DNA from 2 places in the Streptomyces sp. S6 genome. Region 1 is predicted to be linked to the other one. Evidence: riboswitches for the same ligand, from Rfam matches in the RefSeq annotation. Region 1 holds a riboswitch; the other holds the start of a gene.
What was found. A riboswitch is a leader RNA that binds a small molecule or an ion and turns the genes downstream of it on or off. The one in region 1 is predicted to bind ZMP and ZTP.
Positions count from the first base shown of each region.

Region 2: linked by a shared signal. The riboswitch ahead of ACVNF4_RS10405 (glycine hydroxymethyltransferase) and the one ahead of ACVNF4_RS11890 (bifunctional 5,10-methylenetetrahydrofolate dehydrogenase/5,10-methenyltetrahydrofolate cyclohydrolase) in region 1 are both predicted to bind ZMP and ZTP.

Region 1 covers NZ_JBTYMC010000064.1:3,428-15,034, reverse strand. The annotation lists gene ACVNF4_RS11925 (IucA/IucC family protein) at 1-884, shown strand, start outside; gene ACVNF4_RS11920 (MFS transporter) at 881-2,065, shown strand; gene ACVNF4_RS11915 (IucA/IucC family protein) at 2,065-3,783, shown strand; gene ACVNF4_RS11910 (type III PLP-dependent enzyme) at 3,780-4,946, shown strand; gene ACVNF4_RS11905 (hypothetical protein) at 5,009-5,314, opposite strand; gene ACVNF4_RS11900 (nuclear transport factor 2 family protein) at 5,482-5,856, shown strand; gene ACVNF4_RS11895 (hypothetical protein) at 5,860-6,237, opposite strand; ZMP/ZTP riboswitch at 6,289-6,372, shown strand; gene ACVNF4_RS11890 (bifunctional 5,10-methylenetetrahydrofolate dehydrogenase/5,10-methenyltetrahydrofolate cyclohydrolase) at 6,405-7,238, shown strand; gene ACVNF4_RS11885 (glycosyltransferase) at 7,325-8,536, shown strand; gene ACVNF4_RS11880 (TetR/AcrR family transcriptional regulator) at 8,538-9,215, opposite strand; gene ACVNF4_RS11875 (YncE family protein) at 9,393-10,637, shown strand; gene ACVNF4_RS11870 (endoglycosylceramidase) at 10,684-11,607, opposite strand, start outside.
Region 2 covers NZ_JBTYMC010000053.1:14,802-26,408, forward strand. The annotation lists gene ACVNF4_RS10370 (class I adenylate-forming enzyme family protein) at 1-763, shown strand, start outside; gene ACVNF4_RS10375 (acyl-CoA dehydrogenase family protein) at 739-2,316, opposite strand; gene ACVNF4_RS10380 (ACP S-malonyltransferase) at 2,327-3,316, opposite strand; gene ACVNF4_RS10385 (FAD-binding protein) at 3,533-4,897, shown strand; gene ACVNF4_RS10390 (decaprenylphospho-beta-D-erythro-pentofuranosid-2-ulose 2-reductase) at 4,950-5,705, shown strand; gene ACVNF4_RS10395 (2'-5' RNA ligase family protein) at 5,708-6,283, opposite strand; gene trpS (tryptophan--tRNA ligase) at 6,451-7,464, opposite strand; gene ACVNF4_RS10405 (glycine hydroxymethyltransferase) at 8,171-9,616, opposite strand; ZMP/ZTP riboswitch at 9,654-9,741, opposite strand; gene ACVNF4_RS10410 (hypothetical protein) at 9,746-9,934, opposite strand; gene ACVNF4_RS10415 (glutathionylspermidine synthase family protein) at 10,013-11,194, opposite strand; gene ACVNF4_RS10420 (hypothetical protein) at 11,203-11,559, opposite strand.

The DNA of each region.
Region 1 (11,607 bases):
CCACCCTCTCCATGCGCACGGTCGCCGTCGCCGCCGACCCCACCCTCCACCTCAAACTCCCCCTCGCCACCTCGACGTTGGGTCTGCGCAACAAGCGCTCGATCAAGCCGGGGACGCTGGTGGACGGGGCTGCGGGGCAGCGGCTCGTGGAGTGGGTGCTGGAGCGGGAACCCCGGTTCCGGGAGAGCGTGCTGCACGCCGACGAGACGACGTACATGCACGCGGGGCACGAGTTGCTGGCGGTGCTGTGCCGTCGTCAGCCGAGCGAGACGGCCGTGCCGCTGGCGGCGCTGCTCGCTCAGGCTCCGGGCGGACGCCTGGTGGTCGACCATCTCGCGGACCGGTACCACGGGGGCGACCGACTCGCCTTCTTCGACGCCCTGTTCACCCTCCTGTTCGACTGGCACACCACCCTCTTCGGGTACGGCGTCGCCCTGGAGTCGCACCAGCAGAACGTGTCGGTCGTGCTCGAACCGGGGCGTATGCGGCTGCTGTTCAAGGACGACGACGGGCCGCGCGTCAACACCGAACGGCTGGGGCACAGGCCCGCCTTCGACGACGCCCGGACCTTCACCACCGAGGACGGTCCGGTCGCCGACGTCTTCACGACGATCACACTCCATCTCTGCGCCGGCGCCTACGCGTTCGGGCTGTCCGATCCCGCGATCCTGGACCTGATCCGGAACCGGCTCACCGAGGCCGTGGAGCGGCTCGGCGGGGACGCGGGGGCCGTGCTGCGCAAGCGGGTGCTCGAAGCGCCCCGGCTGCCGGTCAAGGCGATGGTGTCCGCCGGGACGCTGCTCAGCAAGGAGCGGTCCGGGGCGGCCGACGTCAACAAGCACTACACCGACGGGCCCAACTACCTGCTGCGGGACGGCTCATGAGCGCCCAGGACGTACGGGCACCCGAGTTCGGGCGCCCGCAGGTGTACGCGGTGGCGGGGTGCTACTTCGTCGCGTCGTTCGCCGCGCTGGGGCTGCCGCCGTATCTCACCGAGATCCTCCCGGAGTTGGGGGACCACCAGGCGCGGTGGGCGGGGGTGCTGTACGTGGTGCCGACGGTGTTCGGCGCGCTCGGCGCCCCGCTGTGGGGGCGGCTCGCGGACCGGTTCGGCCGCAAACGGCTGCTGCTGCGGGCCCAGTTGGGGCTGGCGCTGGCGTTCCTGCTCGCGGGGTGGGCGGACTCGCTGCTGACGTTCACGCTGGCGCTGGTCCTCCAGGGCATCCTGGGCGGGACGTTCGCCGCGTCCAACGGCTATCTGGGCGCGGCGCTCGAAGGGGCCGCGCTGTCGCGGGCGCTCACGCTGATGCAGGGCAGTGCGCGGGCCGCGCTGGTGGCGGCGCCGATCGTGGTCGGCTCGCTGTCGGGCTGGCTGTCACCGCACCGGCAGTACGCGCTCCTCGCCGTCCTGCCGCTGACGGCGGCCGTGCTGCTGGCGCTGCTGCCGGAACCGGCGCCGCGCGAACAGGCCGTCGAGCGGGCGGAGTCGGCCGTCGAGCACACGCCGCTCGTGTCCCTGCCGATGCTGTACGCGCTGGAGTGCGCGTTCGTGTTCTCCACTGTCATCTCCTTCCCGTATCTGATCTCCCTGGTCGACGAGCGGGCGCCCGGGACGTCGGCGGCGCTGTCCGGGGTGCTGTTCGCACTGCCCCACCTCTGTTACCTGGTGACGGCGTTGCCGGTGCACTCCGCGTTCCGGGACCGGCCGTTCGCCGGGCTCGGCCTGGGGTTCGTCCTCATCGCGCTGGGGCTCGCCGGGCACGGGGTGGCGGGGTCGCTGGCCACGCTGGTCCTGGTGCGGCTCGTGCTGGGCGCCGGGCTGACGCTCGGGCTCGTCTGTCTCTCCGTCCTCGCCGCCGACTGCGCTCGGGGGCGGGCGCCCGGCGGGATGTTCGGGTCGCTGGAGTTCTTCTCCAAGGCCGGCGCGGTCGCCGCCGGTGTCGCCGCCGCGGCGGGCAGCGCCCGCTACGGCCCCGCGGCACCCGTACTGACCGGCGGCGCCGCCGCAGCTCTCACCGCCCTCGCGGTCCTCATCCTCGCACCACGCACTCCCTGGAGCCGTTGATGCACTCCCTCACGACCGGACTGCCGACCACCTCTCTACCGACCACCTCTCTGCCGTCCGCCGAAGAGGCCGTCTCCCACACCCTTCTCAACTGTCTGCTGCGCGAGGTCTCCGGGCCCGAGCACCAGAGTGTCGTCACCGACGGCCACCTCCTGCTGCGCCTCCCCCGCCGGGGCGCCCTCCTGCGCGTCGCCGTGCGCCGCACCTCCCTCCTCGGCGCCCACCGCTTCACCGGTCCCGTCCACGAGCAACAGGGCGACGGCTGGGCGGAGATCGACTGGCGCCGGCTCGCCGAGCTCACCCGCGCGGAGTTGTCGCTGCGGACGGGGGTGCGCAACGACGAGTTCCTCGCGCAGGTCGCCTCCAGCCACGAGGCGATCGCGTCGGCACTGACAGGCGTGCACGGCAAGGCAGTTGACGATCCCTACCTGGCGTCCGAGCAGTCGCTGCTGTTCGGCCACCGCTTCCACCCCACCCCCAAGGCCCGCACCGGGGACCCGCGCGACTGGGCCGCGTTCGCGCCGGAGGCGAGGGCGACGTTCCCGCTGCGGTACCTCGCCGTCCGGCCGGAGCTGCTCGCCGAGGAGAGCGCCGAGGCGTGGGCGCCCGACGCGCTGGACGGACTGCGCGAGGCGCCCGAGGGGTACCGGCTGCTGCCGGTACACCCCTGGCAGTACGAGCATCTGCGCGAACACCCCCTGCTGCTGGCCGCGTTGGAGCACGGTGACGTCCTGGACCTCGGGACCGGGGGCCGGGAGTTCGCGGCGACGGCGTCCGTGCGGACCCTGTACGACGGCGAGACGTTCCTCAAGTTCAGCCTGAACGTGCGGATCACGAACTGTCTGCGCAAGAACAGCACTTACGAGCTGACGGGGGCCGTGGCCCTGACCCGCCTCCTCGATCCGGCGCTCCGCGACCTCGCGGAACGCTTCCCGGGAACCGGTGTGCTGCGTGAACCCGCCTACCGTTCACTGGCGTTGCCCGGCCAGGGCGGCACCCCGGACCGGGATCTCCTGGAGGGGTTCGGCGTGATCGTCCGCGAGGGACTCCCCCGGCGGCTGGCCCCCGGCACCACGGCCCTCCTCGCGGCGGCCGTCGCCGACGAGTTCCCGACCGGTGACGCCCAGATCGCCCGGCTCCTGCCGGACGGCTCCCCCGAGACGGCGCTCGCCTGGTGGTCGGCCTACCTGGACCTGCTCCTCCCGCCCGTCCTCGCCGCCTACTTCGACCACGGACTCGTCCTGGAACCGCACCTCCAGAACGTCCTGGTCTGCGTCGGCCCCACCGGCATGCCGGCCCAGGTCCTCTTCCGTGACCTGGAGGGCACCAAGCTGCTCCCCGAGCACCACTCCGACGCGCTCGCCGCCCTCCCGCCGGACGTCGCGGACCCCATGACGTACGACGCGCTGCGCGGCTGGGACCGGGTCGTGTACTGCCTGTTCGTCAACCACGTCGCCGAACTGCTCGCGGCTCTGGCGGACCTCCACCCGTCCCTGGAGGGCGAGTTGTGGGCGGGCGTCCGGTCGGCGCTCACCCGGTACGCCGAGCGCGAGGGATGCCCGCCGAGGCTCGCCGCCCTCCTCGCCGGGGTGCCGCTGCCCGCGAAGGCCAACCTCCTGACCCGCTGGGCACGCAAGGCCGACCGGGAGGCGGGGTACGTACGCCTCGCCTCGCCGCTCGCAAAGGCGCTGCACCTCTCGGGGAGCGTGGTCCGATGAACCGGGTGCACGAGTACGCCCTGACCCTGCCCGCCACCGAACTTCCGTCGTACGTGTACGACTTGGCGGCACTGCGCGACCATGCCGCCGCCGTGCGGGCCGCGTTGCCGCCTCGCGTCGAGGTGTACTACGCCGCCAAGGCGAACCCGGAGGCGGAGATCCTGCGGGCGCTGGGGCCGTACGTCGACGGGTACGAGGTGTCGTCCGGGGGGGAACTCGCCCACGTGGCGGGGGCGGTGCCCGGTCGGGCGCTGGCGTTCGGAGGGCCGGGGAAGACGCCGGACGAGGTGGCCGGGGCGCTGGCGGCCGGAGTCGAGCGGTTCCACGTGGAGAGCGAGGGGGAGCTGCGGATGCTCGCCGAACTCGCGGGCGGGCGGCGGGTTTCCGTGCTGCCCCGGGTCAACCTCGCCGTCCCCGAAGGGTCCCTGTCGGGCAGTCAGCTCGCGATGGGCGGGCGGCCCACGCCGTTCGGGATGGACCCCGAGCAGGCGGCGTCCGTCGCCCGCGTGCTCGCCTCAGGGACGTACGGGAACCTCGAACTCCTCGGCATCCACGCCCACTTGGCGAGCGGACTCGACGCTCCGGCACAGGTCGCCGTCGCGCGGGCCGTCGTCGAGTGGGCCACCGGGCTCGGGGTGCCGCTGGCCGAGGTCAACGTGGGGGGCGGAATGGCCGTCGACTACGGCGATCCCGAGCGGCGGTTCGACTGGGCGGCGTACGGGCAGGGGCTGGCTCACCTCACCGACGCGCATCCGGAGTTGACGCTGCGCATCGAGCCTGGGCGGGCACTCACCGCCTACTGCGGGTGGTACGTCACCGAGGTGCTGGACGTGAAGCGCAGCCACGGCGAGGACTTCGCGGTCGTGCGCGGCGGCACACACCACATGCGGACCCCTGCGACCAAGGGCCACGACCAGCCGTGCGTGGTCCTGCCGGTCGACAAGTGGGAACACCCGTGGCCGCGCGCCCGCACCGAGAGCGAACTCGTCACGCTGGCCGGGCAGTTGTGCACGCCCAAGGATCAACTGGCCCGGGGTGTCCCGGCGCCCGGCCTGCGGGCCGGGGATCGGGTGGCGTTCTCGATGGCGGGGGCGTACGCGTGGAACATCTCCCACCACGATTTCCTGATGCATCCACGGCCGGGGTTCCGGTTCCTGCGCTAGAGGTCACGGCATGAGGAAGGGCCGCCCGGCCGGGCGGCCCTTGTGCCATTGTCCAGGCGCGTTCAGCCCTCGATGGCCGGCAGCAGCCCCGTGACGGGGGCGGCGAGGTCGGTGAGCTGGTGCAGCTGGCCGAGCTCGTTGGGGATGCCGCCGAGCTTCTTCACCTCGCTGACCTGGCTGGACACGCGGGGCATCTTGTCCTGGTGCTCGGCGGGGATGTCGCTGACGGCGAGGTCGTCGAGCAGGGCGATCGGGTTGACCTTGCCGTCGGCCGGGACGGCGTCCGCGGCGCTCGCCATCGGGGCGGCGAGACCGGCGACCCCGGCGGCGAGAGCGGCGGCGGCAAGCATGCGTCGAGTGGAGATCATGCCCTCAGGAACGCGCCGGGCACCCGGCCGGTAACGGGTGGTGAGCGGCGCTCACTCGACAGGCTGAGCGCTTGCCGGGACCGGGACGGCGGAGGACGCTCGTAGGAGTGGGGGCCCTACGGCCCGTCCCCGTCTCGGCCCGCGGCCCTCCCCAGGAGGTCATCACCATGGGCACCGCGACCACCTTCGACACCGAGACCCTCCGCAGGGGAATCGAGGAGTCCTCCGACTCCGCCGGCCTGCTGTCCCTGTACGCCGACGACGCCGAGATCCACGTCATCGACCGCAACACCCAGCCCAGCCACCCCCTCGTCCTGCACGGCCGCGCCGAGATCGCCCGGATGCTCGACGACGTCTACAGCAGGGACATGACCCACAAACTGGAACACTGCGTCGTCCAGGGCGACGAACTCGCCTACACGGAGTCCTGCCGCTACGCCGACGGCACCCGCGTCCTCGCCGAGTCCGCCGTGTCCCTGCGGGACGGCAAGATCGTGCGGCAGACGATGATCCAGGCGTGGGACGAAGAGCCGCAGGGCTGACCCTCAAAAACCCCAGCCCCCACGCCACCCCTGGTCGTGGACCGCCCGCAGCCAGGGCCGCCGCACGGCCGGGTGACGGGCGAGGCGGCGCCGGAACACCCGCTGGTCCGGCCGCAGCGGCACGCGGTACGGACGGTCCGGCGTCGGATGGTCCCGCCACACCCCCTCGGGCAACCCCCCGGACGCCGGCACCGGCAGCACGTCCCGGTCGGGAGGCATGAACGCCAGATACAGCCACACCGAGGCATCCAACCGTCGGCCGCGACCAGAAGGTGGACCAGCACCGCCTGCCACCTGTTGCCCCGCATGCACCGGCAGCGCCACTTCCTCCACCGGCACCGTGAGTTCGGCGCCACATCCGCCGCAGACAAGAACATCCATCGCCGGTGATCCTTCACTCCCCGCGTCACCCGGGTCACCTGGTTTACCCTGTCCCCGGGCCGTGACTGGCGCTGAGGTGGGTCACCACCGGGGAGCGGCCCGGCTGAACTCCTGCCGCGCGCCTGGGCGACGACCACTGAAGTCGACCGCTCAAGGAGCGTGCACCGATGGCCCAGCTGATGGACGGCACCGCCCCGGCCGCCCGCATCGTCGAGAACGCGGCGAAGCGCGCGGCCCAACTCCCCACCCCGCCCTGCCTGGCGACCGTCCTCGTCGGCGAGGACCCGGCGTCGGTGACGTACGTCCGGATGAAGCGCAACCGGTGCCGCAAGGCGGGCATCGAGTCCCGTCACGTCGCACTCCCCGCGCGGACGACGACCGCCGAACTCGTCGCGAGGCTCACGGAGTTGTCGGCGGACCCCGGGGTGCACGGCATCCTCCTCCAGCACCCGATGGGCGAACACGTCGACGAGCGGGCGGCGTTCGAGGCGATCGCCCCGGAGAAGGACGTCGACGGCGTCACCTTCGCGTCGTTCGCGGCGATGAGTTTCGGCCTGCCGGGGTTCGTGTCGTGCACGCCGGGAGGGATCGTGCGGCTGCTGGACGAGTACGGGGTGGACCCGGCGGGGAAGCGGGCGGTGGTCGTCGGCCGGAGCGCGATCCTGGGCAAGCCGGTCGGGATGATGCTGCTGGCCCGGGACGCGACGGTCACGTACTGCCACTCGCGGACGAGGGAGCTGTCCCGGGTCGTGCGGGAGGCGGACATCGTCGTCGCCGCCGTCGGGCGACCCCGGCTGATCGGCGGGGACGCGGTCAAGCCCGGGGCTGTGGTGATCGACGCCGGGTACAACGCGGGGAACGTCGGGGACGTCGACTTCGAGGCGGTGCGGGAGCGGGCCTCGCTGATCACGCCGGTGCCGGGCGGGGTCGGTCCGATGACCATCGCGACGCTGCTGGAGCAGACGGTGGAGGCCGCCGCCCGGCAGCAAGGGGTGAAGTGACCCGGCTCACCGGGTGAACTGGCGCTTTCCGGTAGGTCGTTCTCGGGGCTCCCGCCGCCATACTGTCGATCGTGCGAGTCGCGATCATGACAGCGGGTTCCCGGGGTGACGTGGCCCCCTTCACCGGAGTCGGGCACGCCCTGGCGGGCGCCGGGCACGAGGTCACCCTGGTGACCCACGCCCGCTTCGAGCCCCTCGTCGCGGGGTCCGGGGTGGCCTTCCACGCCCTCCCCGTGGACCCCCGCGCCGAGCTGGAGTCCGCCCGCGGTCGGGCCCTGCACCGCAGCACCAGCGGCCTCGGCAAACTGGCTCGCGTGGTGGGTCTGGCGCGTTCCCTGGTCGCCGAGATGGCGGACGACGTCGTCGAGGCGGCCCGCGAGAGCGATGCGCTGCTGCTGTCGGCGTCCGTGTCCCCGCTGGGCCACGCCGTCGCGGACGCCCTGGGCCTCCCGGCGCTGGATCTCCCCCTCCAACCCCTGGCCGCCACCCGCCACTTCGCGCCTCCGATGCTCGCCGCGGGCTCCCTGGGACCGCACCTCAACCTGCTCCTCGGCCACGTGGTCGACCGCTCCGTCGACCACGTCTTCGCCCCCGCCCTCCCGGCAGTCCGCGCCCGCCTCGGCGTCCCCCGTCCTCCGCGCCGCCTGCGCCGGCCCCGCCGCCCGATGCTGCACGGCTTCAGCCCCCTCGTCGTCCCCCGCCCCACCGACTGGCGCCCCGGCCTCGACGTCACCGGCTACTGGTGGCCCTACGACACCTCGGCCGAACTCCCCGCGCGTCTCAAGGAGTTCCTCGACGCCGGGCCCCCTCCCGTCTTCATCGGCCTGGGCAGCGCGACGGTCCCCGACCCGGCGGGCCTGAGCGCCGAGATCGCCCGGGCGCTGCGCCTGGCGGGGCTGCGCGGCGTCGTCCAGCGGGGCTGGGCGGATCTCGCGGTGGAGGGCGACGGCCTCCTCACCGTCGACGACGTACCGCACTCCCTCCTCTTCCCCCGCATGGCGGCGGTCGTCCACCACTGCGGCGCCGGGACGACCGCGGCCGGCATCCGCGCGGGTGTGCCGTCGGTGCCGGTGCCGATCCAGTTCGACGAGGGTTTCTGGGCGGGGCGGCTGGTGTCGCTGGGGGTGGCCCCGGAGTCGCTGACGCTGGGCGGGCTGTCTGCCGAACGGCTGGCGCGGGCGCTGAGGCGGGCCACCCGGGAACGCGGATTCGCCGAGCGGGCACGGGAGTTGGGGGAACGGGTGCGGGCGGAGGACGGGGTGGCGAGGGTGGTGGAGGCGGTGGGGAGACTCGGGTGAGTCAGCGGCCCACCGGCGGTTCCCGCACCGGCCACTCCCCCACCGGCCGCAGAATCCCCAGCAACTGCCGCACCAGCTCGTCCACCACCTCGTCCAGCGCCGCCTCCACCCACCCCGCGCTCCAGTCGTGCAGCAGTCCGTTCACGCTGCCGATGAACGCGGTTGCCGGGAGGCGGTAGTCCCGGTCGACGGCCTCTCCCCGGGCCGCGGCCGCGCTCGCCTCGGTGACGATCAGGTCGATCCAGCGGGCACGCCGCGCGAGGCGCTGGGATTCGAGGCGGGGGCTGACGCCGACGATCTCGACGAAGGTGATGCGGATCCGGCGGGGGTCGGTGGTGACGTTGCGGGCGTAGGCGCGGAAGATCGCGGTGACGCGTTCGACGAGGGGGAGGCTGTCGACGGCGGCGAAGGTGTCGAGGACGGCCTCCTCTGCCCAGTCGTTGACCTGGAGGTGGAGGGCGGCGAGGACGTCCTCCAGGGTGCGGAACTCCTCGTAGAACTGGCGGGTGGACAGGCCCGCGGCCTCGCTGAGGGCGGCGACCGTGGTGCTGCGGTAGCCGGGTGACCCGCCAAACAGCTCCAGCGCGGCGGTCAGGAACCGGCGGCGGCGTTCCGCCTGTCGTTCCTCCGCGCTCCTCCCGCCGTACCGGCCGGTCGGCCCTTTCAGCCTGCCCGCCAATGGTCCTCCTCTTCCGTTCTGTTCCGTGCCTGCGCCGATTTTGTCGTGTCAGCAGTCTTGTGGCGAACCCCGCCCCCTCCTTACTTTCCAGTAAGTCAGGTCTGAATCCGCACGTCTTCAGATCTGGCGGAGCCGTGTTCACCCATGTCACCGCCCCCGAAGGAGAGAACACTCCCCATGCCTGCTGTCCGACCCAGGCACCTGTGTACGCTCGCCGCCGCTCTCACTCTGACCCTTGCCGCCCCCCTCGCCTCCGCACAGGCCGCCCCGGACGCGGCGGACCTGCGCGAGGTCATGTTCGTCGGGAACAACTGGGACGGTACCGCCGACGTCATCAAGTCGACGGGCGACTTCGCGAAGATCGGCCGGATCAACGTCATCCCCGACAAGGCTCAGCGGATCGCCGAGATCAACGCCAACCCCATCAAGTGGATCTACTACATGGCGATCCGCAACGGCGTCGGCGAGGGGCACGACCAGTACGTGGACGACATGTACACCACGCCCGACGGGTCGTCGGTGGTCGTCTCCCGCCCCAGCTTCGCCGACGTCGTCTCGATCAACCTCGCCACCGGGGCGATCAACTGGCGCTTCCCGGTGTCCGGTTACCGCTCGGACCACATGGCGGTCTCCCCCGACGGCACCCGTGTCGCGGTCTCCGCCTCGATCTCCAACACCGTGCACGTGCTGGACATCGACACGGGCCGCCAGCTGGGGAAGTTCGCGACCGGCGACAAGCCGCACGAGAACATCTTCACCAAGGACGGCAAGTACATCTACAACATGGCGATCGGGGACGTGAACACGAACCTCGACGCGCCCTGGCAGGACTTCACGAAGGGCGACCGGCGCATCACGGTCGTCGACGCGAACACCTATCAGCAGGTCAAGATCATCGACATGCGTCCGAAGCTGGACGCGATCGGCCTGAAGGACTTCTCGGACGCGGTCCGCCCGGCGGTCTTCTCGCCGGACGAGTCGAAGCTGTACTTCCAGGTGTCGTTCTTCAACGGCTTCTTCGAGTACGACCTCGCCACCGACCGCATCACCCGTACGAAGACCCTCCCGAAGAACCCGGCGACCAGCGACGACCGCACGACGTTCGTCAACGACTCCCGCCACCACGGCCTCTCCATGAGCCCCGACGGCAGCAAGCTGTGCGTCGCGGGCACGATGGACGACTACGCGACCGTCGTGAACCGCACGACCCTCCAGGAGGGCCCGCTGGTCACCGCCTCCAAGCCGTACTGGGCGACGGTCAGCGGCGACGGCAAGGCGTGCGTCATCTCGGAGAGCGGCGCGGACCAGGTCACTGCGATCGACTTCGCGACCGGCCAGAAGCTGACGTCGGTCCCGGTGGGCGACCATCCGCAGCGCGTGCGGATCGGGCACGTCGCCGCGACGTGGACGAGCCCGTCCTGATCACGGACGGCCGCGCCCCCTGAGACCAGGGGGCGCGGTCGCGTGCTCAACCGAACTTCTGCGCCACCCAGTTCGCCAGTTCCGTCCGCGCGGCGGCCAGCGCGGCGGCGGACGGCGCGCTCGCCCCGTTGGTGACCAGCGCGTAGTGCAGGGTGCCCGAGTCGGCGGTGTTCAGCAGGAGTCGCCGGCTGCCCGTGCCGCCGGGCTCGGCGGCGGCCCCGATCTTCGTGGCGGCGCTGTAGGGGGCCGGCCCGTACACCGTCCCGAGGTCGGAGACGACGGTGGTCGTCGCGGTCGGGAAGGACGCCGGGAGGTGCAGTTCGGTGGGTGCCGAGCCGCCGCCGGAGCGCCACACCAGCACGCTGTACTGCCCGGAGCCGACGAGCGAGGACACGTTCGGCAGGGTGCTCGGGACCGGGTTCCAGGTCAGGACGGTCGAGCCGTCCCGCGAGCGGTCCTCGTAGGTGAAGGCGAGCGTCGTACCGGCCGTGGCGCTCGGGTAGACCCGGTCGAGGAGCCGGGCGTCCTGCCGCAGGACGGGGGTGCCGGAGTCGTCGAGGCGGACGGAGGAGAGGTCCTCGTCGTTCCAGCCGTCGGCGGCGGTGACGAGCTTGTCGGGGTTGTCGTTCATGTACTCGCGGTGGCGGCCGTGGTAGATGTCCCACTGCCACTGCGAACCGGACAGCACGGAACCGGAGTTGGCCGGTCCGGTCCACCAGTTCCCGCCCTTCACGCGGGAGTCGAGGGCCTGGTACATCGCCTTGAGGACGGTCGGCGCCTTGCCGGCGACCACGCCGTTCAGGGGGTGGCCGAACTCGCTGACGATCGCGGTGGTGCCGCCGGCCGTGGCGCGGTCGCGGACGGTGCCGAAGTCGCCCACGTACTGGCCGTTGGAGGCGTTGCCCCACATCAGGATGCCGGAGATGGCCTTCTGGTCGTAGAAGTGGGTGTTGAAGACGTACCGGGAGCC
Region 2 (11,607 bases), on a different contig from region 1:
CACCTACCGGGAGGGGCTCAGCCGGCACGGCGTGACGGTCTCCTCCCTCTCCCCGTCCCTCGTCCGCTCGTTCCTCGACGACACCCACGAACTCCCGTCCTGTCTCAGGGTGTTGACCGTCGGCGGGGACTCCCTGGAGGCCACCCACGTCAAGGAACTCCTCGCCCGGCACCGGGGCGGCGAGCTGTACCTCACCTACGGGCTCACCGAGGCCGGCCCCCGCGTCTCCACCCTCGCCGCCCACCGCGCACCCCCCGAGCGGTACACCTCCGTCGGCCTCCCGCTGCCCGGCGTCGAGGTCGCCGTGCGCGGCGAACGCCTCAAGGGCGAACTCCTCGTGACGACACCCAGCGCGATGGTCCGGCGCGTCGGGTACGGCGCGGCCGGGCGGCGCGGACTCGTCGCGGCGGACACCGTCGCCACCGGGGACGTGTTCCGCGTCGACGACAGCGGGCACCTCTTCTTCTGCGGCCGGATCGCCGACTTCGTCGTCATCAACGGCGACCGGGTCTCCCTGCGTTGGGTGCGGGAGCTGGTGGGCGCGCTGCCCGGGGTGCTGCACGTGCGGACCGAGATCGTCCGGTCCGCCGCCGGGCGCGGGGGGATCGGGCGGCAGCGGTACCGGCTGCACGTCACCGCCCGGGGGGCCGGCCAGACCGTCCGCGACCAGGTGACCCGGCGGCTCAAGGAGGTGCTGCTGCGGGTCGAGTTCCCCTGTGACGTGGTCGTACGGGAGCCTCAGGCGGGCGAGTTCGCGAAGTGATCCCACAGGGCTCGGGCGTAGTGCGGGGCGCCGAGCGGAGGAGCGGCGTCCCCGTCGAACTGTGCGGTCAGGTCCGGGAGTTGGGGAGCGAGTTCGGCGCACAGGGCGTCGATCGCCTTCGGGAGGGCGCGTACGTCGTCGGGGGTGAGGACGCCGGTCGCGACGAGGCGGCCGGCGGCGCGGTCGGCCTGGAGGAGGCCGAAGAAGGTGCCGAGAGAGTGCTCGGCGAGAGTGTCGGCCAACAGGGCCGCCGCCGTCGCCTCGCCGAGCTCCTTGAGGCGGACCGGATCGTCGGGGGAGGTCTCGGCCGCGAGCCTCGCCTCGTGCGCGCGGGCCACCCTCGGCCACCAGCTCGGGTCGGTCAACTGTCCCGGTACGGACGGGACGTCGCGGTCCACGCCGAGCGCTGCCCGCCCCGTGTCCAGAAAGATCAGCGCGTTGTCCCCGCCCGCCACGGTGAACGCCTGCGCCGCGCCGAGATACCCCTCCAGCAGATTGACGTCCAGGAACCCCGCGAGCCCGCAGTGCCGCCGGCACACCTCGACGACCCGTGCCGCCTCCTGAGTCGACACCGCCTTCAGCAGCGCCAGCGACGCGTCCACGGCCACCCACGGAGACACCGCCGCCTGCGACGCGGGCCCCTCCGACGCCTTCGTCCGCCACGCCGCGAGCGCCGCGTCCGCCGCGCACGAGAGCGCGTACGCGCCGGACAGCGCCCCCAACAGGGCCCGCTGGTGGGTGGGTTGAGCCAGCAGCGGCGCCCCCGACGGCGTCGGACGACGCTCCGCGAACCGGAGTGCGGAGACGGCCGCCCGCCCGGCCATCGCCGCCATCACGGACGGCACCGTCGCCCACAGGGCCTGCCCGACCGACATGGTCCGGCGCAGCCGGGCGCCGGGTGGGCCCGAGGGGTCGGTGAACTGCCCCGCCGCGTCGACCCATGCCCCGTCGGACAGCCAACGCCCGTACGGCACCCGGCAGTTCCGGAACCGGATCAGCCCGTACGCCAGCGGCAGCGCGCTCGCCGTGAGCGGCGCCGAGAACTCCACACCCGGCGTGGCCCGCTCGCCGTCCGTGAGGTCCACGAGGAACGCGAACGTCCCCCGGTCCACGCCCCCGACCACCGTCCGCGCGATGACCGCACCGAACGCGGGCACCTCGTCGGGCCGCACGCCGGAGAACTTCGCGGCGTCCGCGTCGGGCGTGTCGATCACGAACTCCCTTGTGCCCGGATCGAATTCGGCGGTCGTGCGGGCCCCGAGGTGACTGCCCGCCCGCCCGACCTCCGTCACCAGGAACACCCCCTTCGCGGCCCCTCGCTCCAGCGCCTCACGGGCCGGTGTGAGGCAGGCGTCGTCCCGCGCCCCGAAGGAGACGACCGCGTTGAGGCAGAGCACGTAGTGGTTGGCCAGCGCCAGGTGCAGCGCGGGCCGCCGCACCGCCGCCCTCGCCTGGACGTCCGCCAACCGGCCGATGTCGGCCAGGAGTTGCCCGGCGTCCCCGAGAACAGCCGCACAGCGCAGCAGAGCTGACGTGATATCACCACCCTCCACCGGCAGAGGCTCACCGCCCATTCGGCACCCCCGCCGCCCAGGCGAACCCGCCCATCGTCAACGGCGCCACCGCCGTCACGTCCCGCCCCGCGAACAACTCCCGTGCGCTGCGCGTCAACGCGCTCCCCGTACCGGCCTCCAGCACCACCGCCGGACCACCGCGCACCGCCTGCCGCAGCACCCCCGGCAACCGGGCCGGCCGGGTCAGCCCGTACGACAGGACCTCCCGCACGTCGTCGCCCTGCCGGTACGCCCGGCCCAACAGCGAGGAGTACACCGGCAGTCGGGCGGCGTCGACCCGCACGTCCCGGATGCTCTCGACGAACCGCCGTGCGTCGTCCTCCAGTTCGGGGTGATGGCACAGGAACGGCAGCCGGAGCCGGACGACCGGCAGGGCGAGCCCGAGGAGGAGCTGCTCGGCGAGGCCGACGGTGTCGGACGGGCCGGTGAGGACGACCCGGCGGTCGTCGTTGACGCAGGCCAGCACGAGGCCGGGGAGGTGCAGGGCGGCCAGCAGCCGGTACGCCTCGGCCTCCGGGCCGTCGTCCGCCGCCGGGGGCTCCACCAGGAGCATCCCGCCGGGGTGGCCCCTCAGCGCGCGGGCCACCAGGCAGGCGATCCGGGTGCCGTCCGCGACGTCCAGCACCCCCGCCGCCACGCAGGCCGCGATGTCGCCGAAGCTCATCCCGACCACCCGGTCCGGGGCGAACCCCGAACGGCACAGCGCCCGGTGCACGGCCACCGAACACGCGAACAGCGCGTACTGCGGCGTCCCCACCGGCCCGTCCGCCAGCTCCCGGGAACTTCTCAACTCCCCGCTCAGCAGCCGCGAGACGACCGGCCCCACCCCGAACTCCCGCGCCACCGGGTCGCCTTCGGCGGCGACCTCCTGCAACGCCTCCTCCACGACGTCCTGCGCGTCCAGCACCCCCACCAGCGGCGCCAGCGAGAAGTCCCCCTGCCCCGCGAACGCATGGACCACCAACCGATCGTTCCCCACGGCGACTCCCGAACTCGGCCGACCCGGCTGCCCTCACTCGCCCCCACGCAAGCACACGCCGTCCGCACGACGGCAGAGCGCGCGGCGGCACAGGGGAGCGACGCGGGCGCGCACACCGGGGGTGGAGACCCATTTATCACCCATTTCGGGGAGTGGATTTGATGTTGACGAGGTTTCAGGACTAAACGCCCGCAAAGGGGCGCTACGGTCGCCGACATGCCTGCCGAGACCGCTTCCGTCACCGGAGTTTCCGTCACCGGATGGGGCCGCACCGCTCCCTCCACGGCCCGCCTGATCCGCCCAGGGACGTACGAGGAGGCCGTCGCGGCCGTCCGGGGCTGCGGGGCCCGGGGAGGGATCCCCCGGGGCCTGGGACGGGCGTACGGGGACGCGGCGCAGAACGCGGGCGGCGCCGTCTGGGACATGACCGGCCTCGACAAGGTGCACGCGATCGACGCCTCCGAGGGGATCGTCCTGTGCGACGCGGGCGTCTCCCTGCACCGCCTGATGGAGGTCCTGCTCCCGTTGGGCTGGTTCGTGCCGGTCACCCCGGGGACCCGGTACGTCACCGTCGGGGGCGCGATCGGCGCCGACATCCACGGCAAGAACCACCACGCGTCCGGCTCCTTCGCCCGGCACGTCCCCTCGTTCGAGCTCCTCACCGCCGACGGCACGGTCCGCACCGTCCGCCAGGGCACCCCCCTGTTCGACGCGACCGCCGGGGGCATGGGCCTGACCGGCGTGATCCTCACCGCGCGCGTGCGCCTGCTGCCCGTCGAGACGTCCCTGATGGCCGTCGACACGGAACGCGCCGCCGACCTCGACGACCTGATGGCCAAGCTGACGGAGAGCGACCGGCACCACCGGTACTCCGTCGCCTGGATCGACCTCCTCGCGCGCGGGACGTCCACCGGCCGAGCCGTCCTCACGCGCGGCGACCACGCACCCCTGGACGCCCTCTCCGCACGCGCGCGCACGCACCCCCTCGCGTTTCGCCCCCCGACGCTCCCCGCCGCTCCCGCCTTCCTCCCCGGCGGCCTGCTGACCCGCACGACCGTCGGCGCCTTCAACGAGCTCTGGTACCGGCGGGCCCCCCGCACGCGTGCCGGTGAACTCCAGCGGATCTCCACGTTCTTCCACCCCCTGGACGGCGTTCCGCACTGGAACCGGATCTACGGGCGGGCCGGGTTCGTGCAGTACCAGTTCGTCGTCGGGCACGGGCAGGAGGAGGCGCTGCGGCGGATCGTCCGGCGGATCTCCGAGCGGCGCTGCCCGTCGTTCCTCGCGGTCCTCAAGCGGTTCGGGGACGGCGACCCCGGGTGGCTGTCCTTCCCCCGCCCCGGCTGGACCCTCGCGCTCGACATCCCCGCCGCCCTGCCCGGCCTCGCGGGCTTCCTGGACGAGCTGGACGACGAGGTCGCCGGCGCGGGCGGGCGCGTGTACCTCGCCAAGGACTCCCGGCTGCGGCCGGAGCTGCTGGCGGCGATGTACGCGCGCGTGGACGATTTCCGCGAACTGCGCGCCCAGCTCGACCCGCGCGGGGTGTTCGTGTCCGACCTCGCGCGCCGACTGTCCCTCTAAAAATGAGACTCAGTTAAAAACAAGTCACGGTGAAATCTGAAACGGAGTCACGGTGAAAGACGCCTTCGGCCTCCCCCAGTCCCTCCTGATCCTCGGCGGCACCTCCGAGATCGCCCTCGCCACCGCCCGCCGCCTCATCGCCCGCCGCACCCGCACGGTATGGCTCGCCGGCCGCCCCTCCCCCGCGCTGGAGAACGCCGCCACCGGACTGCGAAAGCTCGGCGCGGACGTCCGTACGGTCGCCTTCGACGCGCTCGACGCCGAGTCCCACGAGACGGCGCTCGGGAAGGTCTTCGCGGAGGGGGACATCGACGTCGTCCTCCTCGCGTTCGGCGTCCTCGGGGACCAGGCGCAGGACGAGCGCGAGCCCCTCGCCGCCGCGCGCGTGGCGCAGACGAACTACACCGGGGCCGTCTCCTCCGGCCTCGTCGCCGCCCGCGCGCTCCAGACGCAGGGCCACGGGTCGCTCGTCGTGCTCTCCTCCGTCGCCGGGGAACGCGCCCGGCGCGCGAACTTCATCTACGGCTCCAGCAAGGCCGGCCTCGACGCGTTCGCCCAGGGCCTCGGCGACGCCCTCCACGGCACCGGCGTGCACGTCATGGTCGTCCGCCCCGGGTTCGTGCGGACGAAGATGACGGCGGGCCTCCCGGAGGCGCCCCTCGCCACCACGCCCGAGGCGGTCGCGACGGCCATCGAGGTGGGCCTGCGGCGGCGGGCGGAGACGGTGTGGGTGCCGGGGGTGCTGCGGGTGGTGATGTCGGCGCTGCGGCATGTGCCGCGGGGGGTGTTCCGGAGGCTGCCGGTGTAGGTCTACAGGCTGGGGACCGAGTCCACCGGCGCCGACGCCTGCGGCGGGACCGTCGCGGTGCCGAACGGGTACTCCCGCAGGGTCCGCCAGACACCGTCGGGGCCCTGCGCGTAGAGGGAGAAGCCCGTGCAGGACCACTCGGCCTCGTAGCCGGACAGCTCCTCGAACGCGCGGTCCATCGCGGGGTCGTCGATGCCGTGGGCGACCGTCACGTGCGGGTGGTACGGGAACTGGAGTTCGCGGGCGACCGGCCCGGACGCGTCACGGACCTGGTGCTGGAGGCGGGCGCACTCCTCGACACCCTCGACGACCCGGACGTAGACCACCGGGGAGAGCGGGCGGAACGTGCCGGTCCCGGACAGGCGCATCGGGAACGGGCGGCCCGCGCGGGCGACGTCCGTCAGGTACGCCTGGACCGCCGGGAGCGCGTCACCGTCGACCTCCGTCGGCGGCACCAGAGTGACGTGCGTGGGGATGCCGTGCGCGGCGGCGTCGCCGAAGCTCGCGCGCAGCTCCTGGAGCAGGCTGCCGTGAGGCTCCGGGACCGCGATCGACACGCCGATCGTTACGGTCCCCACGTCGTCTCCTGTCGTCTGGTTGTGCTGCCGGTGTCCGTGCCGTCCGGCTATCGACTGTACGGCCACGGCCCGCGTACGGGCAGGCGTGGCCGGAGTGATGTGCAGCGCTCTTGACCGGCGGACGCCGGTGACGGTCCTGTGCGCGCGGGCGCTCAGCGCTTCGCGGGTCAGTGCTTCGCGGGGAGGAAACCCACCCGGTCGTAGGTGGCGGCGAGGGTCTCGGCGGCCACGGAACGCGCCTTCTCCGCGCCCTTCGCGAGGATCGCGTCCAGCGTCTCCGGGTCGTCCAGGTACTGCTGCGTGCGCTCCCTGAAGGGGGTCACGAAATCTACGACGATGTCCGCGAGGTCCGTCTTGAGAGCGCCGTACATCTTGCCCTCGTACTCCGCCTCCAGCTCGGCGATGCTCTTGCCGGTCAGCGTCGAGTGGATGGTGAGCAGGTTGCTGACGCCGGGCTTGTTCACGGTGTCGAAGCGGACGACCGTCTCCGTGTCGGTGACGGCGCTCTTGACCTTCTTCGCGGTCGCCTTCGGCTCGTCGAGGAGGTTGATGAGACCCTTCGGCGTGGACGCCGACTTGCTCATCTTGACCGCCGGGTCCTGAAGGTCGTAGATCTTCGCCGTCTCCTTCAGGATGTACGGCTTCGGAATCGTGAACGTCTCCCCGAACCGGCCGTTGAACCGCTCCGCGAGGTCACGCGTCAGCTCGATGTGCTGCCGCTGGTCCTCACCGACCGGCACCTCGTTCGCCTGGTACAGCAGGATGTCCGCGACCTGGAGGATCGGGTACGTGAACAGTCCGACACTCGCGCTCTCCGCGCCCTGCCGCGCCGACTTGTCCTTGAACTGCGTCATCCTCGACGCCTCGCCGAACCCCGTCAGGCAGTTCATCACCCACGCGAGCTGCGCGTGCTCCGGGACGTGGCTCTGCACGAACAGCGTGCAGCGTTCCGGGTCCAGCCCCGCCGCGAGCAGCTGCGCCACCGCGAGCCGAGTGTTCGACCGCAACTCCGCCGGGTCCTGCGGGATCGTGATCGCGTGCAGGTCTACGACCATGTAGAACGCGTCGTGCGACTCCTGGAGCGCCACCCACTGACGGACGGCACCCAGGTAGTTGCCCAGGTGGAACGAGCCGGCGGTGGGCTGGATGCCGGAGAGTACGCGGGGGCGAGCAGAGGCCATGGGGTCATTGTCTCAGGTCTTGGGGGGCGGTTGGGAACGGGTGGGGTTGGGGGGCCGGCGTTGAGGGGTTTGGTTTTTTGTGGGCGTTGGTTGTCGGGCTGGCGCGCGGGGCTGTGACATTGGCTCTCTCGCCTACGGGGCGCCCAAGTCGGTGTCGAGGACACGACCGTGCTCAGCCCTTCGGGCCTCCGCGCGCCCGCGCCCTCGACACCGACGCGCCCCTTCGGCTCCTTCGCGGCCGGTGGCCGGAGAGGGTGGCTGAGTTGGTGGGCACTCAACCGGCGTTCGTGGAGATTGGGCGCGCGGTGCTGGAAGAAGGCCCGGCGTTCGGGGATGCGGGCGCGCGGTGCTGGAAGAGGGCCCGGCGTTCGGGGGTGCGAGTGCGCGGTGTTGGAGGAGGGCCCGGTGTTTGAGGGTGCGGGCGCGCGACGATGGCGGCGCAGCCGCCTCCTTAGGGGCGCGGGGAACTGCGCGAACAACCACAACAAGCCCGCAGCCGCCCACCCACCAAAACCACCCGAGCCAGTGGGCGCATACCCGGCGCCGAGGAAGCCTGAACACGAGTACGCGGCCATGGCGGCGCAGCCGCCTCCTTAGGGGCGCGGGGAACTGCGCGAACAACCACAACGAACCCGCAGCCGCCCACCCACCAAAACCACCCGACCCAGTGGGCACTCACCCAGCGTCGGGTGGTCTTGTGGCCGGCTCAGCCGAGGTCGATCTCCGGGTACAGGGGGAAGCCCTGGACCAGATCCGTCGCTCGCTGGGCGATTTCCTGGGACACCTTCTCGTCCAGGACGTGGGCCGCCTTCGAAGGCGCCCCCGACTTCGTCGTCCCCGCCTCCGTCGCCGTCAGGACTCGGTCGATCAGGCCCGCCACCTCGTCCATCTCGCCCACGCCCAGACCACGCGTCGTCAGTGCCGGGGTACCGATGCGGATGCCGGACGTGTACCAGGCGCCGTTGGGGTCGGCGGGGATGGCGTTGCGGTTGGTGACGATGCCGGAGTCGAGGAGGGCCGACTCCGCCTGGCGGCCGGTGAGACCGTAGGACGTGGCGACGTCGATGAGGTTGAGGTGGTTGTCCGTGCCGCCGGTCACCAGGGTGGCACCCCTCCGCATCAGGCCCTCGGCCAGCGCGCGGGAGTTGTCGACGATGCGCTGGGCGTAGTCCTGGAAGGAGGGCCGGCGGGCCTCGGCCAGGGCGACGGCCTTGGCGGCCATGACGTGGGGCAGCGGGCCGCCGAGGACCATCGGGCAACCCCGGTCGACCTGGTCCTTGAGGGAGTCGTCGCACAGGACCATGCCGCCGCGCGGGCCGCGCAGGGACTTGTGGGTCGTGGTCGTGACGATCTGGGCGTGCGGGACGGGGTCGAAGTCGCCGGTGAGAACCTTGCCCGCGACGAGGCCCGCGAAGTGCGCCATGTCGACCATGAGGGTCGCGCCGACCTCGTCCGCGATCTCCCGCATGAGGCGGAAGTTCACGAGGCGCGGGTACGCGGAGTACCCGGCGACGAGGATGAGCGGCTTGAACTCGCGGGCCTGGGCGCGCAGGGCGTCGTAGTCGATGAGGCCGGTCGCCGGGTCGGTGCCGTAGGAGCGCTGGTGGAACATCTTGCCGGAGATGTTGGGGCGGAAGCCGTGGGTGAGGTGGCCGCCCGCGTCCAGGGACATGCCGAGCATCCGCTGGTTGCCGAAGGCCTGCCGCAGCTCGGCCCAGTCCGCCTCGGAGAGGTCGTTGATCTGGCGGACGCCGGTCTTCTCCAGGAACGGCGCCTCGACGCGGTCCGCGAGGACGGCCCAGAAGGCGACGAGGTTCGCGTCGATCCCGGAGTGCGGCTGGACGTACGCGTGCCGGGCGCCGAACAGCTCGCGGGCGTGCTCGGCGGCGAGCGACTCGACGGTGTCGACGTTGCGGCACCCGGCGTAGAAGCGGCGGCCGACCGTGCCCTCGGCGTACTTGTCGCTGAACCAGTTCCCCATGGCCAGGAGGGTCGCCGGGGAGGCGTAGTTCTCGGACGCGATCAGCTTGAGCATCTCGCGCTGGTCGTGGACCTCCTGGCCGATCGCGTCGGCCACGCGCGGCTCCACCGCGCGGATGACGTCGAGGGCCGCGCGGAACGCGGTGGACTGGGTGGAGAGGGGCTCGGACATGAGACCTCCGGACGTAGGGCTACGGCGTTCGGTGTTCAGGTTCGGCCCAGGCGCACGGCACTGGTGATTCCGGGCCGCTCCCCGATGGTCCGTCCCATCCCAGCGCGCCAGTCACGGCCCTCGGCCAGCCTACCCGGTGGCCTCGATCCGCCAGTGGCCCACTTCGCGGTGAACAGAGTCATAGATGGCGGACCCGTCGCCGGGTTTCAGGTCGTAGTGGTGGAGGTTTCCGCCCCAGTAGCGCAGGGCCCGGCCGAGTTCTTCGGCTGGGCGTTCGGGGTCGACGGTCACTTCGAGCACGAATTTCGCGGTCGTCATGGCTTCTATGGTTTCACTGACCTACCCTGTGAGACTTTTCGGCGAACGTTCCTGGTCGATCGCCGAAAAGTCTCAAACTCACCGGATGACGTGCGGCACGAACCTCGCGTACTCGTCCGTCACCAGCCCCGCCGACTCCCGCATCCCGAGCCCCGCCGCCTCCCCCTCGACGGTCCACGCCCCCAGCACGACGTGGTTCCCGTCGAAGGCGGGCAGGGGGGCCAGTTGCTGATAGCAGCAGGGTTCGTCGCGGACGACGACGGCGGCGCCGGCCGGGTGGACGACGACCCCGGCGCCCTCGCGGCCCAGGAGCGGCTTGGAGACGTACCCGGCGTCGGCCAGTTCGCGGGGGCCGTCGAGGAAGGCGGGGAGGAGGTTGGGGTGGCCGGGATACAGCTCCCAGAGGATCGCCAGCAGCGCCTTGTTGCTGAGGAGCATCTTCCAGGCGGGCTCGATCCACAGGGTGGTGCCGGTGCCGCCGCCGTTGTCGAGGGTGTCGAGGACGTGCTCGCCGAAGCGGTCGGTGGTGAGCCACTCCCAGGGGTAGAGCTTGAAGCAGCTGCGGATGAACCTGAGTTTGTTGTCGACGAACCTGCCGGAGAGGCGGTCGAAGCCGATGTCCTCGACGGGGATCCAGTCCGTGTCGATCCCCGCCTGTTCCGCCGTCTCCTTGAGGTAGGCGACGGTCATCAGGTCCTCGCCGAGTTCGTCGGCGGTGGAGTGCGCGAAGTACAGGGGGCTGCCGGGCGGCAGCAGAGCGCCCTGTCTCTTCCAGGCGGCGACGAGGCGTTCGTGGAGGGAGTTCCACTGGTCGGCGCCGGGGAAGCGGTCCTCCATCCAGAACCACTGGGGGGACGCCGCCTCGACCAGCGAGGTGGGGGTGTCGGCGTTGTACTCCAGCAGCTTCGCCGGGCCGGTGCCGTCGTAGCGCAGGTCGAACCGGCCGTAGAGGGAAGGGAGTTCGGCGCGGCGGTGCCAGGACTCGGTGACGGCGGCCACGGTCCGGGGGTCGGTGATGCCGAGGTCGGTGAAGCGGTGCGCGCGGACGATGTGGTCGGCCGCCGCGAGGCACATGCGGTGCAGGTCCTCGACGGTCTCCTCCAGGGTCTCGACCTCGTCGAGGGTGAAGGAGTAGTAGGCGCTCTCGTCCCAGTAGGGGCGCAGTTCGCCGTCCGCGTGCCGGGAGAGGGGGTAGATCAGCCCCTGCTCCTCCACGGTCCGCTGCCAGTGGGGGCGGGGTTCGATGGTGTGGCGTATCACGGCGCGGCTCAGCCGCCGGAGCTGCCGTGGCCGCCGTCGCTGCCGCCGAACCCGCCCCGGTCGACGCCGCTGCCGCCGCTCGTGCTCGAACTCCCCGACCCCGAACGGGAGTTGCTGAAGGAGCCGTCCTTCACCCACGAGCCGTTCTTCGTGCCGCCGTGGTACCAGGACGACACCGTGGTGCTCTTGGACGACTTGCAGTTCCGGTCGGAGACGATCTTGTAGCCCTTCGCCGCGTTGTAGCTGTTGCGGTCGACGCAGCGTTTGTCCGCGTCGGAGGAGCAGGCGGTGAGGGCCACCGCGAGGATGCCGACGCCGCCGAGGACGACCGTGCCCGAGCGAAGCCTTCTGGGTGTGTCCGCCATGTCCATGTCTCCCCGTGTCGCTTTTTAGGTCATGCGTTCGGTCACCAG